One region of the Ensifer sp. 2TAB8 genome, then DNA from elsewhere that is predicted to be linked to it. Evidence: predicted binding sites of a transcription regulator. Region 1 holds the regulator's gene; each other region holds the start of a gene.
What was found. Region 1 encodes PhoB, which activates phosphate uptake and scavenging genes when phosphate is short. Its sites were predicted from a motif close to TGTCATNNANCTGTCAT; they were not measured.
Positions count from the first base shown of each region.

Region 2: a site for PhoB is predicted at 2,483-2,499, ahead of AB4Z53_RS13835 (UDP-2,3-diacylglucosamine diphosphatase). Genes of this name have one in related genera too.
Region 3: a site for PhoB is predicted at 3,573-3,589, ahead of AB4Z53_RS08490 (DUF2794 domain-containing protein). Genes of this name have one in related genera too.
Region 4: a site for PhoB is predicted at 3,265-3,281, ahead of AB4Z53_RS21840 (DUF1045 domain-containing protein). Genes of this name have one in related genera too.

Region 1 is NZ_JBFRGB010000001.1:624,624-630,508, reverse strand. Features, by position in the region: gene pstB (phosphate ABC transporter ATP-binding protein PstB) at 1-654, shown strand, start outside; gene phoU (phosphate signaling complex protein PhoU) at 705-1,418, shown strand; gene phoB (phosphate regulon transcriptional regulator PhoB) at 1,669-2,352, shown strand; gene AB4Z53_RS03085 (GcrA family cell cycle regulator) at 2,422-2,943, opposite strand; gene AB4Z53_RS03080 (aspartate aminotransferase family protein) at 3,364-4,563, shown strand; gene argF (ornithine carbamoyltransferase) at 4,668-5,585, shown strand; gene AB4Z53_RS03070 (Hsp33 family molecular chaperone) at 5,876-5,885, shown strand, end outside.
Region 2 is NZ_JBFRGB010000007.1:17,512-23,396, forward strand. Features, by position in the region: gene AB4Z53_RS13830 (NADP-dependent malic enzyme) at 66-2,378, opposite strand; gene AB4Z53_RS13835 (UDP-2,3-diacylglucosamine diphosphatase) at 2,551-3,390, shown strand; gene AB4Z53_RS13840 (MFS transporter) at 3,489-4,709, shown strand; gene dgcA (N-acetyl-D-Glu racemase DgcA) at 4,661-5,644, opposite strand; gene AB4Z53_RS13850 (ABC transporter permease) at 5,880-5,885, shown strand, end outside.
Region 3 is NZ_JBFRGB010000003.1:100,354-106,238, reverse strand. Features, by position in the region: gene acnA (aconitate hydratase AcnA) at 1-2,266, shown strand, start outside; gene AB4Z53_RS08495 (DUF1223 domain-containing protein) at 2,522-3,295, shown strand; gene AB4Z53_RS08490 (DUF2794 domain-containing protein) at 3,610-4,014, shown strand; gene AB4Z53_RS08485 (GNAT family N-acetyltransferase) at 4,138-4,692, opposite strand; gene AB4Z53_RS08480 (Bax inhibitor-1/YccA family protein) at 4,815-5,552, opposite strand; gene AB4Z53_RS08475 (ABC transporter permease) at 5,777-5,885, opposite strand, start outside.
Region 4 is NZ_JBFRGB010000014.1:15,753-21,637, forward strand. Features, by position in the region: gene AB4Z53_RS21820 (trimethylamine methyltransferase family protein) at 1-636, opposite strand, end outside; gene mnmD (tRNA (5-methylaminomethyl-2-thiouridine)(34)-methyltransferase MnmD) at 805-1,518, opposite strand; gene AB4Z53_RS21830 (NAD(P)/FAD-dependent oxidoreductase) at 1,558-2,700, shown strand; gene AB4Z53_RS21835 (PRC-barrel domain-containing protein) at 2,768-3,157, opposite strand; gene AB4Z53_RS21840 (DUF1045 domain-containing protein) at 3,426-4,226, shown strand; gene AB4Z53_RS21845 (NUDIX domain-containing protein) at 4,249-4,683, opposite strand; gene puuE (allantoinase PuuE) at 4,869-5,798, shown strand; gene uraD (2-oxo-4-hydroxy-4-carboxy-5-ureidoimidazoline decarboxylase) at 5,798-5,885, shown strand, end outside.

The sequences.
Region 1 (5,885 bases):
ATCGGCCCGTCCGGTTGCGGCAAGTCGACCTTCCTGCGCACGCTGAACCGCATGAACGACACCATCGAGAACTGCCGCGTCACCGGCAGGATCACGCTCGATGAGGACGACATCTACGATCCGACCATCGACGTCGTTGAACTGCGCGCTCGCGTCGGCATGGTCTTCCAAAAGCCGAACCCGTTCCCGAAGTCGATCTACGACAACGTGGCCTACGGTCCGCGTATCCATGGACTTGCCCGCACCAAGGCGGATTTCGACGAGATCGTCGAGACTAGCCTGCAGAAGGCCGGTCTGTGGAACGAGGTCAAGGACCGCCTGCAGGAGCCCGGCACCGGGCTTTCCGGTGGTCAGCAGCAGCGCCTCTGCATCGCCCGTGCCGTCGCCGTCAGCCCCGAAGTCATCCTGATGGACGAGCCCTGCTCGGCGCTTGACCCGATCGCGACCGCCAAGGTCGAAGAACTCATTCACGAACTGCGCACGAACTTCACGATCGTCATCGTGACCCACTCGATGCAGCAGGCCGCCCGCGTTTCGCAGCGCACCGCCATGTTCCACCTCGGCAATCTCGTCGAGGAGAACGACACCGACAAGATGTTCACCAATCCGGATGACCAGCGCACCCAGGATTACATCATGGGCCGCTTCGGCTGAGGCCGCATAAGGCTGCAACAGTAACTGGAAAGCGCCTGTAAGGATCGACGATCATGTCCATGCATATCATGTCCGCCTATGACGAAGAACTGAAGTACCTGACGCGCCGCATCTCGGAGATGGGCGGTCTCGCAGAGCAGATGGTCGCCGAATCCGTTCGCGCCCTGGTCAATTCCGACCTGGCTCTCGCGCAGAAGGTGATCTCGGACGACACCGTCCTCGACGATGCCGAGCGCCAGATCGGCGAGAAGGCGATCGTCACGATCGCCAAGCGCCAGCCGGTCGCCGCCGACCTTCGCGAGATCATGGGGTCGATCCGCATCGCCTCCGATCTGGAGCGTGTCGGCGACCTCGGCAAGAACACCGCCAAGCGCGTGATCGCGGTTGCCGGTTCCGGCATCCCGCGCAAGCTCGCCCGCGGTCTCGAGCACCTCGCCGAGCTCGCGCTGGTGCAGCTCAAGGAAGTGCTCGACGTGTATGCCTCGCGCTCGCCGGAAAAGGCCAACAGCATCCGTGAGCGCGACGAGGAGATCGATGCGATCTACACCTCGCTGTTCCGCGAATTGCTGACCTACATGATGGAAGATCCGCGCAACATCACGCCCTGCACACATCTTCTGTTCTGCGCCAAGAACATCGAGCGTATCGGTGACCACGCGACCAACATCGCCGAGACGATCTACTACATGGCTACGGGTGCCCAGYCGGAAGGCGAGCGTCCGAAGGATGACAACACGTCGACGTTGGGCTCGGTCAACGACTAGGTTAGAGCGGGACGAGGGGAGTTACATATACTCTTCCCCATCCCTTCTAGCGCCGAACGCGCGTTCGCAATGCATGCCCCATGAATATCATCCGGTCGCGGCTTCGGTCGCGGCCCCGAATTCCTGTATCTGAAGCACGCGGCTTTCGCACCGCCTTTGAAAACGGCGGTTGTGCTCCAGATTTAGAGTGTCTGAGCGCCGGTCGGTCCACTGGACCCGCACGGCGCTCACGGTAAGGAGTGGTTACCTGATGTTGCCAAAAATCGCCGTGGTCGAGGACGAAGAGGCGCTGAGCGTCCTGCTGCGTTACAATCTGGAAGCGGAAGGCTTCGACGTCGATACGATCCTCAGGGGTGACGAGGCAGAGATCCGGCTTCAGGAACGTCTGCCCGATCTCCTCATCCTCGACTGGATGCTGCCTGGCGTCTCCGGCATCGAGCTGTGCCGTCGGCTGCGCCAACGCCCGGAAACGGAGCGACTGCCGATCATCATGCTGACGGCGCGCGGCGAAGAGAGCGAGCGCGTTCGTGGTCTAGCGACCGGGGCAGACGACTATGTGGTCAAGCCGTTCTCGACGCCGGAGCTGATGGCTCGCGTCAAGGCGATGCTGCGCCGGGCGAAGCCTGAAGTGCTCTCGACGTTGCTGCGCTGCGGCGATATCGAGCTCGACCGGGAAACCCATCGCGTTCATCGCCGTAGCCGCGAAGTTCGCCTGGGGCCGACGGAGTTCCGCCTGCTGGAGTTCCTGATGTCCTCTCCGGGCCGCGTCTTCTCGCGCTCGCAGCTCCTGGACGGCGTCTGGGGCCATGACATCTATGTCGATGAGCGTACCGTCGACGTCCATGTCGGCCGCCTGCGCAAGGCGTTGAACTTCTCGACCATGCCCGACGTCATTCGCACGGTCCGCGGCGCCGGATACTCGCTCGAAAGCTGAGAATGGCAAATTGAAGCCAATAAAAAAGGGGCCGATCGGCCCCTTTTCCTTTTGTTCCCGTGCGGCGCCTTAGCGCATCCGTCGACGCTCGGCCGAGGGCTGGTAAGCAAGCCGTGCATGGAAGCTGCAATAGGGCGAGGACTCCGGCGAGTCATTGCCGCAGAAGTGAAACTCTTCCTTCAGCGGGTCGCCGATCGGCCACTTGCAGGTGCGCTCGGTGAGCTGGGTCAGCTCGAGGCGGCGCGACATCGGCACGACCACGTCGGTGCTGATGCTGAAATCCTGCTCGGCCACGAGATCGACTTCGATCTCTTCCTTGAGAACCGTGGCGCCGGACGGACGGGCAACGGTGCGGGTCGCAACGCGCGCGGCGTAGTTCGGTGCGCGCGGGGCCGAGGTCGGCCGCTTCGGACGGGCCGCAGCGGTGGTGCTGCCGCCAGCCTTGGCGCGTCCCGGGAGGCTCAGGCGATGAACCTTGCCGATGACAGCGTTACGGCTGACACCGCCGAGCTGTGCCGCGATCTGGCTAGCGCTCAGGCCCTCGGACCAAAGCTTCTTCAGTTTCTCCACCCGCTCGTCAGTCCAGTTCATCTCTGCACTCTCCGTTCTCAGCGTTGGGGATGGCAGAATCCCTCACCGCACCCCGGCTGAACCCCGAGGTTGCAAACGCGATAACTCTTTTGGTGACTAGGTCCGCCGCATGCGTCTAGTAATTGAATGTTAACGTACTGACCGTCGGACTCCGTGGCAAGAGTCCGGGGAATCGAGCCGAATCGAATTCGTAGTTTTCCCCAACTTGCTCGATCAGCGTTGCATTTTTGCAAGCCCTTCCGACTGATTTTTTCGCCGCAGGGAAACGGGCCTTGTCATCGCGCTGCAAGGCTTGGTTTTGTTGACATTGCAGTGCGAAATGGGAATAGTGCCTGCGCCGCCGCAAGGCGGCATTTTTGATTTTTATCGGGTCGCACGAAGCCGCGGGATCGATGTCGACTGGAGTAAGGAGAGCCTCGCATGACTGCAACCACGCCGCTTTATGACACCTACATGCGCGCGCCGTTGCGTTTCGAGCGAGGAGAGGGCGTCTGGCTGATTGCCGAAGATGGCTCGCGCTACCTCGACTTCGCTGCCGGCGTTGCCGTGAACTCGCTTGGTCATGCGCATCCGCACCTCGTCGAGGCACTGAAGGCGCAGGCCGAGAAGGTCTGGCACCTTTCCAACCTGTACGAGGTTCCTGGCCAGGAAAGCCTTGGGCGTCGCCTGGCGGCCGTCACCTTTGCCGATCGGGTCTTCTTCACCAATTCCGGTGCGGAAGCGCTGGAATGCGCGATCAAGACGGCGCGGCGCTATCACTTCGCCAAGGGGCAGCCCGAGAAGTTTCACGTCATCACCTTCGAGGGTGCCTTCCACGGCCGCACGATCGCGACGATCGCCGCCGGCGGCCAACAGAAATACATCGAAGGTTTCGGGCCGAAGGCGCCGGGGTTCTACCAGGTTCCGTTTGGTGACATCGCAGCCGTCAAGAATGCGATCACCGAGGAGACCGCTGCGATCCTGATCGAACCGATCCAGGGCGAGGGCGGCATCCGTCCGGCGACCAAGGAGTTCATGCAGGAATTGCGCGCGCTCTGCGACGAGTTCGGCCTGCTCCTGATCCTTGACGAGGTTCAGACCGGCGTCGGCCGTACCGGCAAGCTGTTCGCCCATGAATGGTGGGGTATCCGCCCGGATATCATGGCCGTGGCCAAGGGCATCGGCGGCGGTTTCCCGCTCGGCGCTTGCCTTGCGACGGAAGAAGCGGCTGCCGGCATGGTGGCTGGCACGCATGGCTCCACCTATGGCGGCAACCCGTTGGCCATGGCCGTCGGCAACGCCGTGCTCGACGTCATCCTCGCGGACGGTTTCCTCGGCCATGTGCGGGATGTCGCGCTCGTGTTCCGCCAGGGCCTTGCCTCGCTGAAGGACCGCTTCCCGGATGTCATTGAGGACATCCGCGGCGATGGCCTGATGCTGGGCATCAAGGTGAAGGGTCCCTCGGCCGATCTCCTGAAGGAAATCCGCGCCGAGAAGCTCCTGGCCGTACCGGCCGGCGACAACGTATTGCGCCTGCTGCCGCCGCTGACGGTGACGGCGGAGGAAGCGCGCGAGGGTCTCGCACGCATCGAGCGCGCTGCCGAGGCAGTGCGCAAGGCCGGCGGCAACGCTGCCGCTTAACGGATAGGACCGACGCCGACACAGGGTGTTAGAATGATCTTCGTGCGTTCACGCGGAATGCGTGGCGCACCAGGGATCGATTTTTCAGACAGGAACCGAGTACGATGGCAGGCACCAGACATTTTCTCGATCTTTCGGCCATGACGGCCGCCGATCTCCGGACGATCATTGACGATGCCCGCGTCCGAAAGGCGGCGACCAAGGCAGGAACCGCCGAGAAGCCGCTCGCCGGCAAGATGCTGGCGATGATCTTCGAAAAGCCGTCGACCCGTACACGCGTCTCCTTTGACGTTGGCATGCGCCAGCTGGGCGGCGAGACCCTGTTTCTTTCGGGCACCGAAATGCAGCTCGGCCGCGCCGAGACGATCGGCGACACCGCCAAGGTCCTGTCGCGCTATGTCGACGCGATCATGATCCGCACCACCGACCATCGTCGTCTTCTGGAGCTGGCCGAGCATGCGACAGTGCCTGTTATCAACGGCCTGACCGACGATACGCATCCTTGCCAGATCATGGCCGATATCATGACCTTCGAAGAGCATCGCGGATCGGTGAAGGGCAAGACGATCGCCTGGACCGGTGACGGCAACAATGTGCTGCACTCGCTGATCGAAGGCTCCGCCCGTTTCGGCTATCGCATGAACATGGCTGTGCCGCTCGGTTCCGAGCCGCAGGACAAGATCCTGAACTGGGCTCGTAACAACGGCGGCGAGATCCTGCTGTGTCATGATGCCGAGCAGGCTGTCGCCAATGCCAACTGCGTCGTTACCGACACCTGGGTGTCGATGAACCAGGAACACCGCGCCCGCGGTCACAACGTCTTCCAGCCCTATCAGGTCAACGAGGAGCTGATGAAGCGTGCGGCCTCCGATGCGCTGTTCATGCACTGCCTTCCGGCGCACCGCGGCGAAGAGGTAACCGACGAGGTGATCGATGGCCCGCAGTCTGTGGTCTTCGATGAGGCGGAAAACCGTCTGCATGCGCAGAAGTCGATCATCGCCTGGTGCATGGGCCTCGTCTAAGCGGCTTGCAGGGATGAGCGCTGCGCGGCCGGCCGATGGGGCAGCGCTTTGCTAGGCGCGTGGGCGGCTATTGACATTGCGGCTGCTCGACACGATCTAGGCGGCAAGCGGGGCGCTCCTGGCAACAGTGAAGCGCTGACTGCCATGGGTGGTGTGCGGCGCAATGGCGAACGGCACATGCCCGGTGGACAATCCGTTCATCGCGGGATCAATTGAGACAGCGGGCACGTTGCGCCGAGGGATAGGAATGTCCCTGGCGCAACGCAGTTGGCTGATGCAAGGAGCAAGACATGACTGACA
Region 2 (5,885 bases), on a different contig from region 1:
CATTGGGGGCGCCGGTGCGGCGCCCGAACTCCGCGAAGATCGAAGGCGATCTCCGCGGTATCATTTCAGCCCGGATGGCTGGCTTCGACGACCGCGAGAGCCGCCATGTTGACGACACCGCGCGACGTGACCGAAGGCGACAGGATGTGGGCGGGAAGCGCCGAACCGAGAAGAATCGGGCCGACATGCAGGCTGTCGGTCATGGTTTTGACGACGCCGAGCGTGATGTTGGCGGCATCGAGATTGGGGAAGACCAGGAGGTTGGCTTCGCCCGACAGGCTGCTGTCCGGCATGACGCGATGGCGCAGCGCTTCCGAGATCGCAGCATCGCCGTGCATTTCGCCGTCGACTTCGAGATCGGGCGCCAGTTCCCGCACCAGCTGAAGCGCCTTGCGCATCTTGGTGGCGCTTTCCGAATCGCGCGAACCGAAGTTCGAGTGCGAGACGAGGGCCGCACGCGGCGTGATGCCGAAGCGGCGGATTTCCTGTGCGGCCATGACCGTCGTCTGCGCGATCTCCTCGGCGCTCGGGCAGTAGCTCACATAGGTGTCGGTGAAGAAGGTGGCGCCGCGCTGGGAGATCAGCAGGCTGAGGGCCGAGAAGTCGAGCACGCCTTCACGCTTGCCGATGATCTGCGAAACGTCGCGCATGTGCCTGGAATAGCGGCCTTCGACGCCGCAGATCAGCGCATCGGCTTCGCCGCGCTTGACGGCAAGTGCGCCGATGACCGTCGTGTTGGTGCGCACGATGGTGCGGGCGGCTTCCGGGATGACGCCGAGACGGCCGACAAGGGCGAAGTAGTCCTCGACATAGTCGCGGTAGCGCGGGTCGCCTTCGGGGTTGACCACTTCGAAATCGACATCGGGACGGATGCGCAGGCCGTAGCGGCGCAGGCGGGTCTCGATGATCTGCGGACGGCCGATCAGGATCGGGCGGGCAGTACCCTCTTCGAGCAGCACCTGGGCGGCGCGCAGCACGCGCTCGTCTTCGCCTTCGGCAAAGATCACCCGGTTCTTCTGGGCGTTCTTGGCAGCCGCGAACACCGGCTTCATGATGAAGCCCGAACGGAAGACGAAGCGGTTCAGCTTGTCGAGATAGGCGTCATAGTCCTGGATCGGACGGGTGGCGACACCGCTTTCCTCAGCTGCCTTGGCGACGGCCGGCGCGATGCGCAGGATGAGGCGTTGGTCGAAGGGCGAGGGGATGAGGTAGTCCGGGCCGAAGACCGGGGTCTCGCCGGAATAGGCGCGGGCGGCAACGTCGGACGGCTCCTCGCGGGCGAGGCCGGCAATGGCGCGGACCGCCGCCATCTTCATTTCTTCGTTGATCGTGCTTGCGCCGCAGTCGAGCGCTCCGCGGAAGATGTGCGGAAAGCAGAGAACGTTGTTGACCTGGTTCGGAAAGTCCGAGCGGCCGGTGCAGATCATCGCGTCCGGGCGGGCGGCACGGGCGGCTTCCGGCATGATCTCCGGCGTCGGGTTGGCAAGCGCCATGATCAGCGGCTTTTCGGCCATCTGCACCAGCAGTTCCGGCTTCAGCACGCCTGCGGCGGACAGGCCGAGGAAGACGTCTGCGCCGCCGATGCTGTCGGCGAGAACGCGGTTGCTGCTGTCCTGCGCATAGATGGACTTCCACTCGTCCATCAACACTTCGCGCCCCTTGTAGACGAGGCCTTCGAGGTCGTGGACCCAGATGTTCTCGCGCTTGGCGCCGAGCGTCACGAGCAGGTTGAGACAGGCAAGTGCTGCCGCACCAGCGCCGGAGGTGACGATCTTCGCCTTGGCGATGTCCTTGCCGGCGAGTTCCAGACCGTTGAGGATGGCGGCGGCGACGATGATGGCGGTTCCGTGCTGGTCGTCATGGAAGACCGGGATCTGCATCTTCTCGCGCAGGCGCCGCTCGACTTCGAAGCACTCGGGCGCCTTGATGTCCTCGAGGTTGATGCCGCCGAAAGTCGGCTCCAGTGCCGAGATCACGTCGACCATGCGGTCGATGCTCGAGGCGTCGATCTCGATGTCGAAGACGTCGATGCCGGCGAACTTCTTGAACAGAACCGCCTTGCCTTCCATGACCGGCTTGGAGGCCAGCGGGCCGATATTGCCGAGGCCGAGCACGGCTGTGCCGTTGGAGATCACGGCAACCAGGTTGGCACGGGCGGTGAAATCCGCAGCCGTCTCCGGGTTGTCGCGGATGGCGATGCAAGGCGCGGCAACGCCTGGCGAATAGGCAAGCGCCAGGTCACGCTGGTTGCCGAGCGGCTTGGTGGGCTGGATTTCGAGCTTTCCCGGGCGAGGGTAACGGTGGAAGAATAGGGCCTGCTGGTCGATGTCGCCGCTGGCCGGACCTGTTTGGGATTTCGTTTTGTCGCCCGTGTTCATGCTCTCACATTCCTCATTCGTGGTCGTGCCTTTTGGCATGAATTCGGAGCGAGGTACAGTTTGCCGTGCTGATTTCGGGAGCCCGACAGGCAGCAAGGCGCTCATGTCATCTTCCTGAAACACGAGTCTGGTTTTCACGGAGGCAGGAAGCGTAACTAGAGACGAGGCTGGCATGACGGCGGCGCAGCAAGACAACTCCGTACGAAAGCTCAGGACGTTGTTCATCTCCGACGTCCATCTCGGCTCCAAGGCCGCCAAGACGGACTACCTGCTTGATTTCCTGCGGTACCACGAAGCCGAAACGATCGTGCTTGTCGGCGATATCGTCGACGGGTGGCGACTGAAGCGCAGCTGGTACTGGCCGCAGAACTGCAACGACGTCGTCCAGAAATTGCTGCGCAAGGCGCGCAAGGGTACGCGCATCGTCTATATCCCCGGCAATCACGACGAGTTCCTGCGCGATTTTCCCGGCGTGCACTTCGGCGGCATCGAGGTGGCGCAGCGCTATCTCCACGCCGGCGCCGACGGCCGCAAGTATCTCATCCTGCACGGCGACGAGTTCGATGTGGTGGTGCGCAATGCCCGTGTGCTGGCCTATCTCGGCGACTGGGCCTATGACACGGCGATCGCCATCAATATCGGCCTGGCCGCCATCCGCCGGCGTCTCGGCATGCCCTATTGGTCGTTCTCCTCCTGGGCCAAGCTCCAGGTGAAGCATGCGGTGAACTTCATCGGCGAGTTCCAGAAGGTGGTTGCCGACGAGGCTCGTCGCTACGACGCGCAGGGCGTGATCTGCGGACACATCCACCATGCCGTCATCGAGAACATCGGCGATATCCGCTACATCAACACCGGCGATTGGGTGGAAAGCTGTACCGCGATTGCCGAGCACCACGATGGCACGATGGAGCTCATCACCTGGCACCAGATGCGCGGCGGTGCCCTCGAGGGCGAAGCGTCGGGCGAAGCCGACAAGCTGCTTGCGCAATTGCTGATCCAGCGCGCCGCCTGACCCCAGAGGCGGCAGGCCGGTCCTGTCGCGAAAACTAGGTTATGGCGAGCCATGCCCGGGCTGTGCTAGAGATCACGTACAGCCATCCAGGTCAGCCGATGATTCCCTCCTCAGCGCCCGCATATGTGGGCCCTCCGCCGCGCCATTTCGCGCTTCGCATCGCCTTGCTCTTCTGCGCGCCGCTAATCGTCAACGGCTTCGCGATGCCGTATTTTCCGATGTGGCTCAGCACGCTCTCGATGACCGACTTCGAGATCGGCGTCGTGCTGGCGCTGCCGATGTTCGTGCGCGTCATCACCGCGCCGATCGCGGGCGTCATTGCCGACCGTCTCGGCGAGCGTGCGATCGTGCTGATCTGGTCCGGGTGCCTGTCGCTGGCGACCGCCCTGGTGCTCTTCTACTTCCGCGACTTCTGGCCGGTGCTGGTCATCTACACACTGCAATCGGCCGTCTATTCGCCCTATGTGCCGATCGTCGAGGCGATTGCGCTATCGGGCGTGCGCCGCTGGGGTTTCGATTATGCCCATATGCGGCTCTGGGGCTCGGTTGCGTTCATCGGAGCGACGATGATCGGCGGCTGGATGGTCGGTATCTTCGGCAGCGACATGGTGCTACCGGCCATGGCGATCGGGTTCGGGCTGACCATCGCCATGGCGTATGGGGCACCCCGGGTCGGCAAGCCCCGCCGGCCGTCACCGATCACCGCGCTCACCGAGCCGCCGCCGAAGTCGCTGCGACAGCTCGACCTGCAACTGCTGTTGATCGGTGTGACGCTGGTGAACGCCAGCCATGCGATGCTCTTCGCTTTCTCGGCGATCTATTGGCAGCACATCGGCTATAGCGGTACCGAAATCGGCCTGCTCTGGAGTGCGGGCGTGGCGGCTGAGGTGACGATGTTCATCTTCGCCAAGGCGATCAGCCGTCGTTTCAGCGTCTGGGTGATGATCCTGTCCGGCTGCTTTCTCGCCGTGGTGCGCTGGATCATCTTCCCGATGGATCTCGGCTTCAGCGGCTACTTCATCCTCCAGTGCTTCCATGCCTTCACCTATGCGATCATGCACACGGGCATGCAGCACAAGCTGGTGGAGCGGGTGGTGGAGTCGCAGGAGGCGTCCGCCCAGGGGCTCTATTTCTTCTATACCGGCATCTTCACCGCGATCTTCACGTTCCTGTCCGGCTATTTCTATGCCTGGTACGGTGTAAAGGGCTTCTACTCGATGTCGGTCGTTGCCTTTGCCGGCTGCTGCTTCGCGGTCGCCGCCTGGTACCTTCAGCCCCAGAGACGCGGTTCCGGCGGGAAGACCAGCGACGCCTCGTAACGTAGGCCCGGCGTGCGATCTTCGGCGAGCAACAGCGGCCCGTCGAGGTCGACGAAATCGGCGCCCTGGGCGACAAGGATTGCCGGCGCCATCGCCAGCGAGCTGCCGACCATGCAACCGACCATGATCTTCAGGCCAAGTGCGGTCGCCTGATCGCGCATTCGCAGCGCCTCGGTGAGACCGCCGGTCTTGTCGAGTTTGATGTTGACGGCATCGTAGCGGCCGACGAGGGCGGCAAGGTCGCCGGTCGCGTGCACGCTTTCATCCGCGCAGATGGGGACGGGCCGGGCTATCGTCGCCAGTGCCTCGTCGCACCCGGCAGGGAGCGGCTGCTCGATCAGGTCGATGCGCTCCTCCGCGCAGATCGCAAAATGATAGGCAAGCGTTTCCGGCGTCCAGCCTTCATTGGCATCTAGAATGATGCGGCTCTTCGGCGCGCCGGCCCGTACGGCGCGGATACGCGCGGCATCGTCCGGCGTGCCGACCTTGATCTTGAGCAGGGCACGGTGGGCGTATTTTGCGGCCTGCTCGCGCATTGCATCCGGTTCGGCAAGCGACAATGTGTAGGCGGTGGTCAATTCCTGAGGCGAGGGAATGCCTGCAAGTATATGAACGGCCTTGTTTTTCTGCTTGGCCTCGAGATCCCATAGTGCGCAATCGACGGCGTTGCGGGCGGCACCCGGCTTCATCTGGCGCTGTAACTCGACGCGGCTGAGGCCCGCCTCAATATGCGGGCGTATGGCGGCAATCTCGGAAAGTACCGATTCGATCGTTTCGCCATAGCGTCCATAGGGCACGCACTCGCCGGCGCCGGTGTGGGTGCCGTCGCTGATTCGGCAGGTGACGACGCTTGCCGTCGTCTTGGAGCCACGCGAGATCGTGAAGGTGCCTGCGATCGGGAAATGTTCCACTGAAGCATCGAGGGAAAGTGACATGAAAACGTCTCCGGCGAGCAATCTGAGGGTCCGGCATCGCCGCCGGCCCAACGTGCGGGTGACAGCTACGGTGCGAGCCGTTATGACGGTGCAAGCATTTACGAATCTTTACGGCGCCGCGCGTTGAGACGCATAAAGGTCGCTGTAACACTTTAGGTCTGCTGCATAATTCTGTCGTTAGGTCGATTTCGATTTAAAGGATTATGCGATCGCAAATCAGGAAAACCGAAACCACGTGACG
Region 3 (5,885 bases), on a different contig from region 1:
GAACGCCTTTGCCCGCAACGTCGAACTGGAATACCAGCGCAACGGCGAGCGCTACCGCTTCCTGAAGTGGGGTCAGCAGGCATTCAAGAACTTCCGCGTCGTTCCCCCCGGCACCGGCATCTGTCACCAGGTCAATCTGGAATATCTGGGCCAGACGGTCTGGACCCGTGAAGAAGACGGCGAAATCACCGCCTACCCGGACACCTGTGTCGGCACCGACAGCCACACCACCATGATCAACGGTCTCGGCGTTCTCGGCTGGGGCGTTGGCGGTATCGAGGCGGAAGCCGCGATGCTCGGCCAGCCGGTCTCGATGCTTCTGCCCGAAGTCATCGGCTTCAAGCTCACCGGCAAGCTCAAGGAAGGCGTCACCGCGACCGACCTCGTGCTGATGGTCGTGCAGATGCTGCGCAAGAAGGGCGTTGTCTCGAAGTTCGTCGAATTCTTCGGCCCGGGCCTCGACAACATGACGCTCGCCGACCGCGCCACCATCGGCAACATGGGCCCGGAATACGGCGCGACCTGCGGCTTCTTCCCGGTCGACAGCGAAACCATCAACTACCTCACCATGTCCGGCCGTGAAGAGCAACGCATCGCACTCGTCGAAGCCTACTCCAAGGCGCAGGGCATGTGGCGCGACGGCGACGGCTCCGAGCTCGTCTTCACCGACACGCTCGAACTCGACCTCGGCGACGTCGTTCCGGCCATGGCCGGTCCGAAGCGTCCGGAAGGCCGCATCGCGCTCGAAAACATCGCGTCCGGTTTCGCCACCGCACTCGAAAACGACTACAAGAAGCCCGGCCAGCTTTCGAACCGCTATGCCGTCGAAGGCACGGATTTCGACCTCGGCCATGGCGACGTCGCCATCGCTGCGATCACCTCCTGCACCAACACCTCCAACCCGTCGGTGCTGATCGCTGCCGGCCTGCTCGCCCGCAACGCGGTCGCCAAGGGCCTGAAGTCCAAGCCGTGGGTCAAGACCTCGCTTGCACCGGGATCGCAGGTCGTCGGCGAATACCTCGCCAAGTCCGGCCTGCAGAAGGACCTCGACGCGCTCGGCTTCAACCTTGTCGGCTTCGGCTGCACGACCTGCATTGGCAACTCCGGCCCGCTGCCGGGCCCGATCTCGAAGACGATCAACGACAAGGGCCTGATCGCCGCCGGCGTTCTTTCGGGCAACCGCAACTTCGAAGGCCGCATCTCGCCGGACGTCCAGGCGAACTACCTCGCTTCGCCGCCGCTCGTCGTCGCCTACGCGCTTGCAGGTTCCGTCCAGAAGGACCTGACCAAGGAGCCGATCGGCGAGGACAAGGACGGCAAGCCCGTCTTCCTCAAGGACATCTGGCCGACCTCGAAGGAAATCCAGGAGTTCATCTTCAAGTACGTCACCCGCGAGCTCTATGCGACCAAGTACGCGGACGTCTTCAAGGGCGACGAAAACTGGCAGGCCGTTCAGGTTCCTCCGGGCCAGACCTATGCCTGGGACGATGCGTCGACCTACGTTCAGAACCCGCCCTACTTCGTCGGCATGGGCAAGTCCGGCTCTGGCATCTCCGACATCAAGGGCGCCCGCGTCCTCGGTCTCTTCGGTGACAAGATCACGACCGACCACATCTCGCCGGCGGGTTCGATCAAGGCGGCTTCGCCGGCTGGTGCCTACCTTATCGGTCATGGCGTCGGCGTTGCCGACTTCAACCAGTACGGCACGCGCCGTGGCAACCATGAAGTGATGATGCGCGGCACGTTTGCCAACATCCGCATCCGCAACCACATGCTCGGCCCGAACGGCAAGGAAGGTGGCTACACCATCCACTATCCGTCGAAGGAAGAGATGTCGATCTACGACGCCGCCATGCAGTACAAGGAAGAGGGCGTTCCGCTCGTCATCTTCGCCGGTGTCGAATACGGCAACGGTTCGTCGCGCGACTGGGCTGCGAAGGGCACCAACCTGCTGGGCGTCAAGGCTGTCGTCGCACAGTCCTTCGAGCGTATCCACCGCTCGAACCTCGTCGGCATGGGCGTCATCCCCTTCGTCTTCGAAGAGGGCACGACCTGGGAATCGCTGGGCCTCAAGGGCGATGAAGTCGTCACCATCGACAACCTCGCCAATGTCCAGCCGCGCGAAAAGCGCGTCGCCAAGGTCACCTACGGCGACGGCAGCGTGAAGGAAATTCCGCTGATCTGCCGTATCGATACGCTGGACGAAGTGACCTACGTCAACAACGGCGGCATCCTGCAGACCGTTCTGCGGGACCTCGCCGCCTGATCGGCCGGGGTCGTCTACGCGCCGCGCAACGCCTTTAGTCGGCTATGATTGAAGGAAGCATGCGGTAAGACATTGGAGCCGGGACGCCGAAAGGCGCCCCGGCTCTTTCTTTGGGCGCCCAATGCCGGCGCGTCCAACACAAGGTCGTGCTCACCCGCCACCTCACTCCAACGTGACTTCCCGTTGATGCGTGGCCGGCGTATGTAAAGAACTCCCCCATAAGGAGTAGGCCGACGGCCCCAACGAAGTGACGCCATGACATCCGCAGACCGTTCTTTCATTCGTCCTCTTGCACTGGCTTTCGGGCTGTTCGCAGCCACCGGTGCACCGGCCGGGGCGCAGGACGGACAGGTGATCAAGGGCGTCGTGGAATTGTTCACCAGCCAGGGCTGTTCCTCCTGCCCGCCAGCCGACGCCGCGCTGAAGGCACTGGTCGATGACGGCGATGTCGTGGCGCTCGCCTATCACGTCGACTACTGGAATTATCTCGGCTGGGCCGACACGCTCGCCTCCAAGGAAAATACCGAGCGGCAATACGCCTATGCCCGGATGCTTGGCCGCAACGGCGTCTATACGCCCCAGGCGATCCTCAACGGCCGTGATCATCTCAACGGCGGCAACCTCGAGGCGATCAAGACCCGACTGGAAACCATGAAGGCGGAAGGCAAGGGACTTGCCGTTCCCGTCGAGGCAAAGATCCAGGGCGAGGAGATCCAGATCAACATTGGCAGCGGCATCGGCAAGGCAAACGTCGTCGTCGTCTATTTCGACCGTGCGAAAATCGTCAAGATGGAGAAGGGCGAGAACAGCGGCAAGGAAGTCCCCTATTGGCATGCCGTGCGTGACATCCAGACGATCGGCATGTGGGACGGAACGCCGGCAAGCTTCACGCTCCCCGCGACAGTCCTGACCGAACGGTCCGGCAACAGCGGCTGTGCCGTTCTCCTGCAGACGATGAAGGACAAGGAAACGCCGGGCGCGATCGTCGGCGCAACGGCCGTGCTCGCCGGCCCGCAGGGCAAGTTATAGCCCGGCGAGGCGCGCAAGGGGTGGTTCGGCCCGGCAGCATCGAGGGGCTGGGGCTGAGGGTTCGAAGTTACCGGACCGAACCGGCCATGGCTGCGTTCGGTGAACTCCCGCAGCATGACGACCTGACCGGACATACGGTGGCAACGACTCTGTCCGTCAGCGCCCGCGAGTTTTGCGGTGAATTGGGGCGGCGATTTGACTGAATTGGGGCAGACGTAAGAAATGCCCTCATCGTCCAACGGCTTCCGGCTTGCTTTTCGGCTCATGTCAGGCACACTGTTATCGTTCTGTCACAACAGAAGGCCGGATTGCCGATGACCGATGAGCCGGATTTGCCGCAAGGCGAGGCGCGCCATCAGCGCGAGACCACTTCCGAAGTGGTCGTCGATCTTCACGAATACAAGAACGCCAAGAACCCTCCCCCCATCACTTTCCATCGTCGCGAATTGGACCAGATCCTCTGGGTCTACGGTCGCATGGTCGGCGAAGGCGAATGGCGGGACTACGCCATCGATCACCTGAGGGACCGGGCGGTTTTCTCGGTGTTCAAGCGTTCGGGCGAAATGCCGCTCTACCGGATCGAGAAGAACCCGAAACTGGCGGCGAAGCAGGGTGCTTACAGCGTGCTGAACATTCACGGCACGATCCTGAAGCGCGGGCACGAGCTCGCCCAGGTGCTCAAAGTGTTCGACAAGGTTCTGAAGCTGGTGGAAACCTGAGGCCTGTTTCACACCGACGTTGCGGTGAGATGCGCGGCGATGTCTCCGGCGCAGCGGGTTGATCTGTCCCGGGACGGCTGACCACAAGCGGCGCATGTCGAGCGTCCGCCGAACGTTCGACGATCACTGATAGAGCGTGTCCGGATAGACGTCTTCCGGCGGATCGCTCGTCTGCCCCTCTCCGAGTGCAAGCTGCATGATCGCCGTATCGAGCCAGCGGCCATGCTTGAAACCGGTCGCATTCATCGTGCCCTGATATTCGAAGCCGAGGGAGCGGTGCACCGCGATCGAAGCCGGATGGGCGCCGCCGATCACCGCCACCATCTGCCGAAAGCCAAGCTCCGTGCAACGCCGGATCAGTTCGGCGAGCAACGCCTTGCCGGCTCCCTTGCCGCGCGCTTCCGGCGCCAGATAGATGGAATCCTCGACCAGGAAGCGATAGGCCGTGCGCGTGCGAAAACCGGAAGCATAGGCATAGCCGACGATCGTTCCGCCATCGTCGACGGCAACCATGTAGGGATATCCATTGCCGATGATCGTCTCGAACCGCGCCCGCATCTCCGTTTCGGAAGGCGGGTTGATCTCGTAGGTCGCGACGCCATTCAACACGGATTCGCGATAGATCGCGGTGATGACGGGAAGGTCGGCCAAGGTGGCGTCACGCAGGCTCAGGGACATAGCGGTAGACTGTAGCTCGAGGTTTCGGTGTCCTTCACTCCCACGGAGCCCGGACGCGATCAACATTTCTCCGGCAACAAAAAAGGCGGCCGAGGCCGCCTTTTCCGTCATTCGTTCCAACCTTAGTTGTTCCGGTTGCCCATGAACTGGAGCAGGAACATGAACAGGTTGATGAAGTCGAGGTAGAGCGTCAGCGCGCCCATGATCGCCTTGCGGCCGGCAACGGTGCTGTCATCGGCTTCGTAGTACATTTCCTTGATCTTCTGCGTGTCGTAGGCGGTGAGGCCAGCGAAGACCAGAACACCGATCACGGAGATCGCAAAGCCGAGGGCCGACGAAGCAAGGAAGATGTTGACGATCGACGCGATGATCAGGCCGAAGAGGCCCATGATCAGGAACGTGCCGAAGCCGGACAGGTCCTTCTTGGTCGTGTAGCCGTAAAGCGACAGAGCGCCGAACGAAGCGGCCGTTACGAAGAACGTCTGCACGATGCTCTGGCCGGTGAAGACCAGGAAGATCGACGACAGGGACAGGCCCATCAAGGCCGCGTAGATCCAGAACGTCGTCTGCGCTGCGGAGACGCTCATCGAGTTAATGCGGAAGCTCATGAAGAAGACCATCGCCAGCGGCGCCAGCATCACGACCCACTTCAGGGGCGAAGCGTAGATGAGCTGGGCGAATGCCGGATTGGAGGCGGCAAGCGCATAGGTTCCGTAAGCTGCCACGCCAGTGATCGCGAGGCCAAAAGCCATCAGGTTGTAGACCTTCAGCATATACGCGCGAAGGCCCTCATCGATCACGGCACCCGCCTGAGCGCCGGCGGGCGACATTCGGGTTTGGTAGTTTCTCAGATCAGCCATTGTTTCCTCATTTAAGCTCCGGTGGAAGTTACGGTGTCGGGCGGCGAACGGTCTCGCTTTGGAAGGCAAGCTTCCACGCCCAGGCGCCGCTGCGGAGCTCCAGCATGCCTGTGGATAAATATGATGCCGAAACCTTTTCCGTACAAGACCCGCACCCCCTGGATTCGAACGCATCCGGCCGTTTCCGGCAAGGGCGACAGGGATTTACGGTTAACTTGACCGCCTCAGAGCTCCCGCAGCACCGGCGCCGCCTTCTGTCCGAGAATACGCCACGTGCCGGCAAGACCGATGCCGACGGTCATCACCAGTGCCCCGACGACCGTCAGGATGGCG
Region 4 (5,885 bases), on a different contig from region 1:
ATAGGCGTGAAAGACCTTGTCGGTGAGCTTCACCATGTCCGAGAGGCAATCGAGGTGACGCACCGAGGCGTGCAGGTCGACCGGCTCGACCGGATAGCCCCCGGTTGTGTGGACGATGTCGTAGGATTGGGCGAGCTTCACCAGCTTGCGGAAGTCTTCGTGGTTGCCCGTGCGGCGACCGCCGTCCCGATCGGCGACGAAGGGGGCGCTGGCGATCTGGGCAAAGACGAGATTGTTGCCGCCGATCGCAACGTTGCGCGCCGGGTTGCGGGCATGCATGGTGAAGGAGGAGGGGGCGGAGGCGATCATCTCCATGATCAGCCCGCGGTCGAAGCGCACGCGGTCGGTACCGGCCAGTACGTCGGCGCCGGCGGCCTTCATCCGGTCGCGAGCCTCCGGCAGGATGATGTCCATGCCGATCTCTTCGAGGATCGTCAATGATGCGTCGTGGATCGCTTCGAGCGCATCCTCGGACAGCACGGTGGACTTTGTCAGCGTATTGACAAGATTGAGGTATTTTACGCCGGGGGATTTGCGCGCCCGCTCGGCGCCGCGGCCGCCTGGCCTGCGCCGCCGCTCCAGCGGCGACGAAGCTGCATCGCCGGTTGCTGCATCGGGAAACTGATCGTCGTTCATGAAGGACCCACCGCGTTGCCGATGGTTGTGTGTCGCAGATTCCCGATGGCGATGGCCCGCCATTTGCGACAGTTCAGTTCTCTGGTGGAGTAAATCAGCTTCCACTGACGCAATTTTGCGGACCGATGGCGCAACCGTTCAAGACATGCCGCCATCGGGAAGGCGTCGCTAGGAGCGCTCACCCCGCAGCATCTCGCGCTTGCCGGCAAAACCCTTGCGTTTCTCGACGACGAAGCCGGCCGCCTGGAGATTGCGCCGGACGAAACCGGCGGCGGCGTAGGTCGCAAAGCCTCCGCCGGGGAGGGTCTTTTCGAACACGAGCCGCATCAGTTCTTCCGACCACATGTCGGGATTGCGCGAGGGCGCGAAGCCGTCGAGATACCAGGCATCGAACGACTGAGCGCGGACAACCCCATCCAGGGCGGGGCCGCAGACGACCGTGAGGCTGACGCCGTCGCCGAAATCGATATGGACGTCACCGTTGGGCTCTGCCGGCCAGCGCGCGACCAGGGCCCGGCGTTCCGTGTCGATCTCCGGCCAGTGGCTGAGCGCGCGCGAAATTTCGTCAGCGGCCATCGGGAAACGCTCGAACGAGACGAAGTGCAGACGGTCGCCTGCCCCTGCGGTGATTTTCCATTGGCGCCAGGTTTCGCAGAAATTAAGGCCGGTGCCGAAGCCCAGTTCGCCGATGCGGAAGGTGCCTGCGCCGACCCAGCGTTCCGGCAGGCCATTGCCTGAAAGGAACACGTGGCCGCATTCCAGCCGCCCGTCGGTGCGGCAATAAAAGTGATCGCCAAACTCCCGGGAATAGGGCATATCGCCCTCGTGCCAATCAAGGTTTTGGTGCGCTGGCGGGTCGATCGGGTCTGCTGGTCCTGTCATGGCAAAGGCGATAGTCCGCCGGCCGGAGAAGGTCAATCGATGAGCGAACTTTTGGTCATCGGCGGCGGCGTCATGGGGCTGTGGGCCGCCCTTTGCGCCGCGCGCAAGGGCATGAAGGTGCGGCTCGTCGAGCCGCGGTCAATCGGCGCCGGCGCCAGCGGCGGCCTGCTGGGCGCGCTCATGCCGCATATGCCCGATCGCTGGAATGAAAAGAAACAGTTCCAGTTCGATGCACTGGTGTCGCTCGAAGAAGAGGTTGCACAGCTCGAAGCCCAGACGGGATTGTCGACCGGTTATCGGCGCACCGGGCGACTGATGCCGCTTGCCAAGCCACATCTGCGTGACATTGCTCTACGGCACGAGCAGGATGCGCAACAGCAATGGCGCGCCGGCGAGCGGCAATTCTTCTGGCATGTCCAGGAAACCGGACCGGAGGGCTGGCCCGCCGAAGAGGCAACGGCGCATGGCGTCGTTTTCGATACGCTCGCCGCGCGAGTGTCGCCGCGCCGCACTTTGACGGCCCTGCGCGCCGCGCTGTCGCAGTTGAAGAACGTTCAGATCGACGAAAGTGCAGGCGTTCGCAGCATCCTGCCGGCGCATGGCCAGGTCGAGCGCGACGATGGCAGCCGGCTCAGCTTCGACCATTGCATCATCGCTGCCGGCATCGGCAGCTTCCCGCTGATTGATGCCGTGTCGGGTCCGCTGAAAGCGACGAGCGGCACGGCGGTCYAGGGCCAGGCAGCGCTCCTGAAGGCGGCCGTTGATCCGGACCTGCCGGTTATCTTCACCGATGGCGTCTATGTCATCGCCCATGACGACGGCCATGTGGCGATCGGCAGCACCAGTGAGAACAGCTTTGCCCATCCGCTATCCACGGACGAACAGCTCGACGATCTGCTGCGGCGCGCAACCCTATTGGCGCCGCGTCTGGCAGACGCCCAGGTGGTGGAGCGTTGGGCCGGGCTCAGGCCGAAATCGGCCGGGCGTGAGCCCACGGTCGGGCGGCATCCTGATCATTCGAACATCTCCGTGCTGACCGGCGGCTTCAAGGTGAGCTTCGGCATCGCGCATCGTTTGGCGCGTTTCGTCATCGACGGGATCACCGGCGTTCCGACGATCGATATCCCCGATTCTTTCCTTTGCCGGAATCACATCGCGGCGCTTCGAGAGAAACACCTCTAGGACTGGACACAGGAAAGGCCCCGCCGCTGGCGGAGCCTTGAATGCTCGGACAATCGCAAGTCCGACCTTACATCCAGTAGGGCGGCACGCCGTAATAGTCGTAGACGCGGCGGCCGTTTTCTTCGTTCCAGTCGTATTCCTCGTTGCCGCGATATTTCGGTGCACGATCGACCTGATCGCGCGTCACGTCGGTGCGGTAGCCGCCAAGGTTCTCGTCATAGGTCAGCTTTGCCCAGGGCAGCGGATAGTGGTCTTCGCCAAGGCCGAGAAAGCCGCCGAAACCGAGCACGGCATAGGCCACCCGACCGCTGCGCTTTTCGATGATCACGCGCTCGATCGAGCCGATGTGCTTTTTGTCGGAGCCATAAACCTTCGTGCCTTCAACCTTGTCGCTCGCAATCAGGTCATGGGTTTCCTTGATACGGGCGTCCTGCAGGTTTGCGTTGTGATAGCTCACGCTTCTTCTCCATCCTTGATTGTTACCGAAGAGGGAACGGCTGGTTGGCTGGATGGTTCCGAAAATCTGGCGCAAACCGGCGCACTCGCGCGGTTTTGCCCCGTCCACTTCGTCAATCTGTCACGCAAATCACCTAAGACGCGGCCAACAGATCACGATGATCCCGCGTCGGGGCATCGAAGATCATGAGGGTGATCGAACTCATTGGGCGGGATGAGGAATCCGCAGATACTTTTCCTCATGCCGTAAGGGATAGCTGGAGCCAGCCATGCGCTACGCCATTTGTTTTACGCCGCCGATGGCCGACCCGCTTTCCGTGGTCGCCGCAAGCTGGCTTGGGCGCAACGTCTATTCCGGCGAGCCGACGGAATTGCCTTCGGTCACAGGCCTGAGCTCCGCCGACATCGCCTACCACACGGCGGTGCCGCGCCGCTTCGGTTTCCACGCGGTGATGATGTCGCCGTTTCGTCTGCACCCGGAGATGACGGAATCACAGCTGCTGAAGGCGCTGATGCATTTTGCCGGCGCGCAGACGCCGTTTGAAATCGATCGCCTGGAGGTCGCACGCATCGGCCGGTGCTTCGGCCTGATGCCGCAGGTGCCGAGCACCGCGATGCATCTGTTGGCGGCCAACGTCGTTCAGGAATTCGATGCCTTTCGCGCGCCGCTCAGCGAGGACGAGATCGAGCGTTCCGACCCGGATCGGCTGACCGCACCGCAGTTTTCCAATCTCCATCGCTGGGGCGATCCTCATGTGATGGACGAATATCGCTTCCACATGATGCTGACCGGCCCGTTGGCGTCCGACGCGATGCGCCAGGTCGAGCCACCCCTGCGCGAGCTGTTGGAGCCGTGCCTCGCGACGCCGCTTTCCGTCGGCAGCCTTGCCCTCTTCGTCGAGCAGGAGACCGGCGCGCCCTTGCGTGTGCACTCGCAGCATCCGCTCGGCAAGATCTCCACGAACGCCCGCGCCGAGCGCGCCAAACGCATGGTCGCCGATCCCTCGCTCGGTTCGGGATCGATGCGACCCTTACCGCTCATTGTCGCGGCATTGATGGCGCAGCGTTAGATTTGTCGGCGGTGGAGTTCGCTTAAAACAAAAGCGCTTTTGGATAAGGCAAACCCAGCGGGGGCATGTTCGCTTGCGAGAAATAGCGCAATGAATTTGTTTCTTCGTCGATTATCGCGGTTTGGGAGCCGATAATGCGGCAGCGGAACAGGGTCACCACATATTCAACCTGATCGCCGTTCGGGTAGGTGTGTCGAAACTCCTTCCCACCGAATACCCCCAGGATGGCTTCGACAAAAACCGGATAGCCCGTTTCTTCCATCACCTCCCGGATCACTGCCTCCGCTGGCGTTTCGCCCGGCTCGATCGCGCCCGCGGGCAGGCTCCAGCCTTCGCCGCCTGATTTCTCCTGCAGCAGGATCTGGCCATCGGAATCAAGAATGGCGGCGGCCACCGACGGACAAAGGAGAAGGCTGGTGCCGATTTTTTCGCGAAGCGTTTGGATGTAGGATTTCATCTCGGCAAGGCCGCTTGATTCTATTGGACGTCGTTTCAGATAAACGCTCAACCTGGGCTCGAGTCGAGCTTTTCAGATAGTTTCAGCTCGGCTCCGGACGATATCGCTGCCTCACCTAGCGTCATTTCGGTATCGACAATCCGGTCGGCGGTGATACCGTTCGGGAAAAATCGAAGGGTGATTTGATGTCTGAGACTAAGTATCCGCGCGATCTCGTTGGCTATGGCCGCAATCCGCCGAAGGCAAACTGGCCGGGCGACGCGCGCATTGCCGTGCAGTTCGTGCTGAATTACGAGGAGGGTGGCGAAAGCTGCATTCTCGATGGCGATCCGGCTTCCGAATGTCTGCTATCCGAGATCGTCGGCGCGCAGCCCTGGCATGGCCAGCGTAACCTCAACATGGAATCGATCTACGAGTACGGCGCGCGCTCCGGTTTCTGGCGGCTGTGGCGCATGTTCACGAGCCGCAACGTGCCCCTGACTGTCTACGGCGTGACGCAGGCGATGGCGCGCAATCCGGAAGCGGTTGCGGCCATGAAGGAAGCCGGCTGGGAGATTGCCAGCCACGGCCTGCGCTGGCTCGAATACAAGGATTTCCCCGAAGAGGTCGAACGCGAGCATATCCGCGAGGTCGTCCGCCTGCACACGGAACTCACCGGCGAGCGGCCGCTCGGCATCTACCAAGGCAAGCCTTCGTCCAATACGCTGAAGCTGGTGCTGGAAGAGGGCGGTTTCCTCTATTCCTGCGACAGCTATGCCGACGAACTGCCCTATTGGGTGCCCGGCCTGCCGGCCGACAAACCGCACCTGATCATCCCCTACACGCTTGACGCCAACGACATGCGCTTCGCAACGCCGCAGGGCTTCAACAGCGGCGACCAGTTCTTCAGCTACCTGAAGGACACATTCGACGTGCTTTACGAGGAAGGCCGCCAGGGCGACGCCAAGATGATGAACATCGGCCTGCACTGCAGGCTCGTCGGGCGCCCGGGTCGTGCGGCCGCGCTCGCCCGCTTCATCGATTACGTCATGTCGCATGACAAGGTCTGGGTGCCCCGGCGCATCGATATCGCCAACCACTGGTACCAGCACCACAAGCCGGAAGGGGCGCTCTGATGTCCGACCGCGACGCCTTCGTCGCCCGTTTCGGCGGCGTGTTCGAGCATTCACCCTGGGTGGCCGAACGCGCCTTCGATCGCGCCA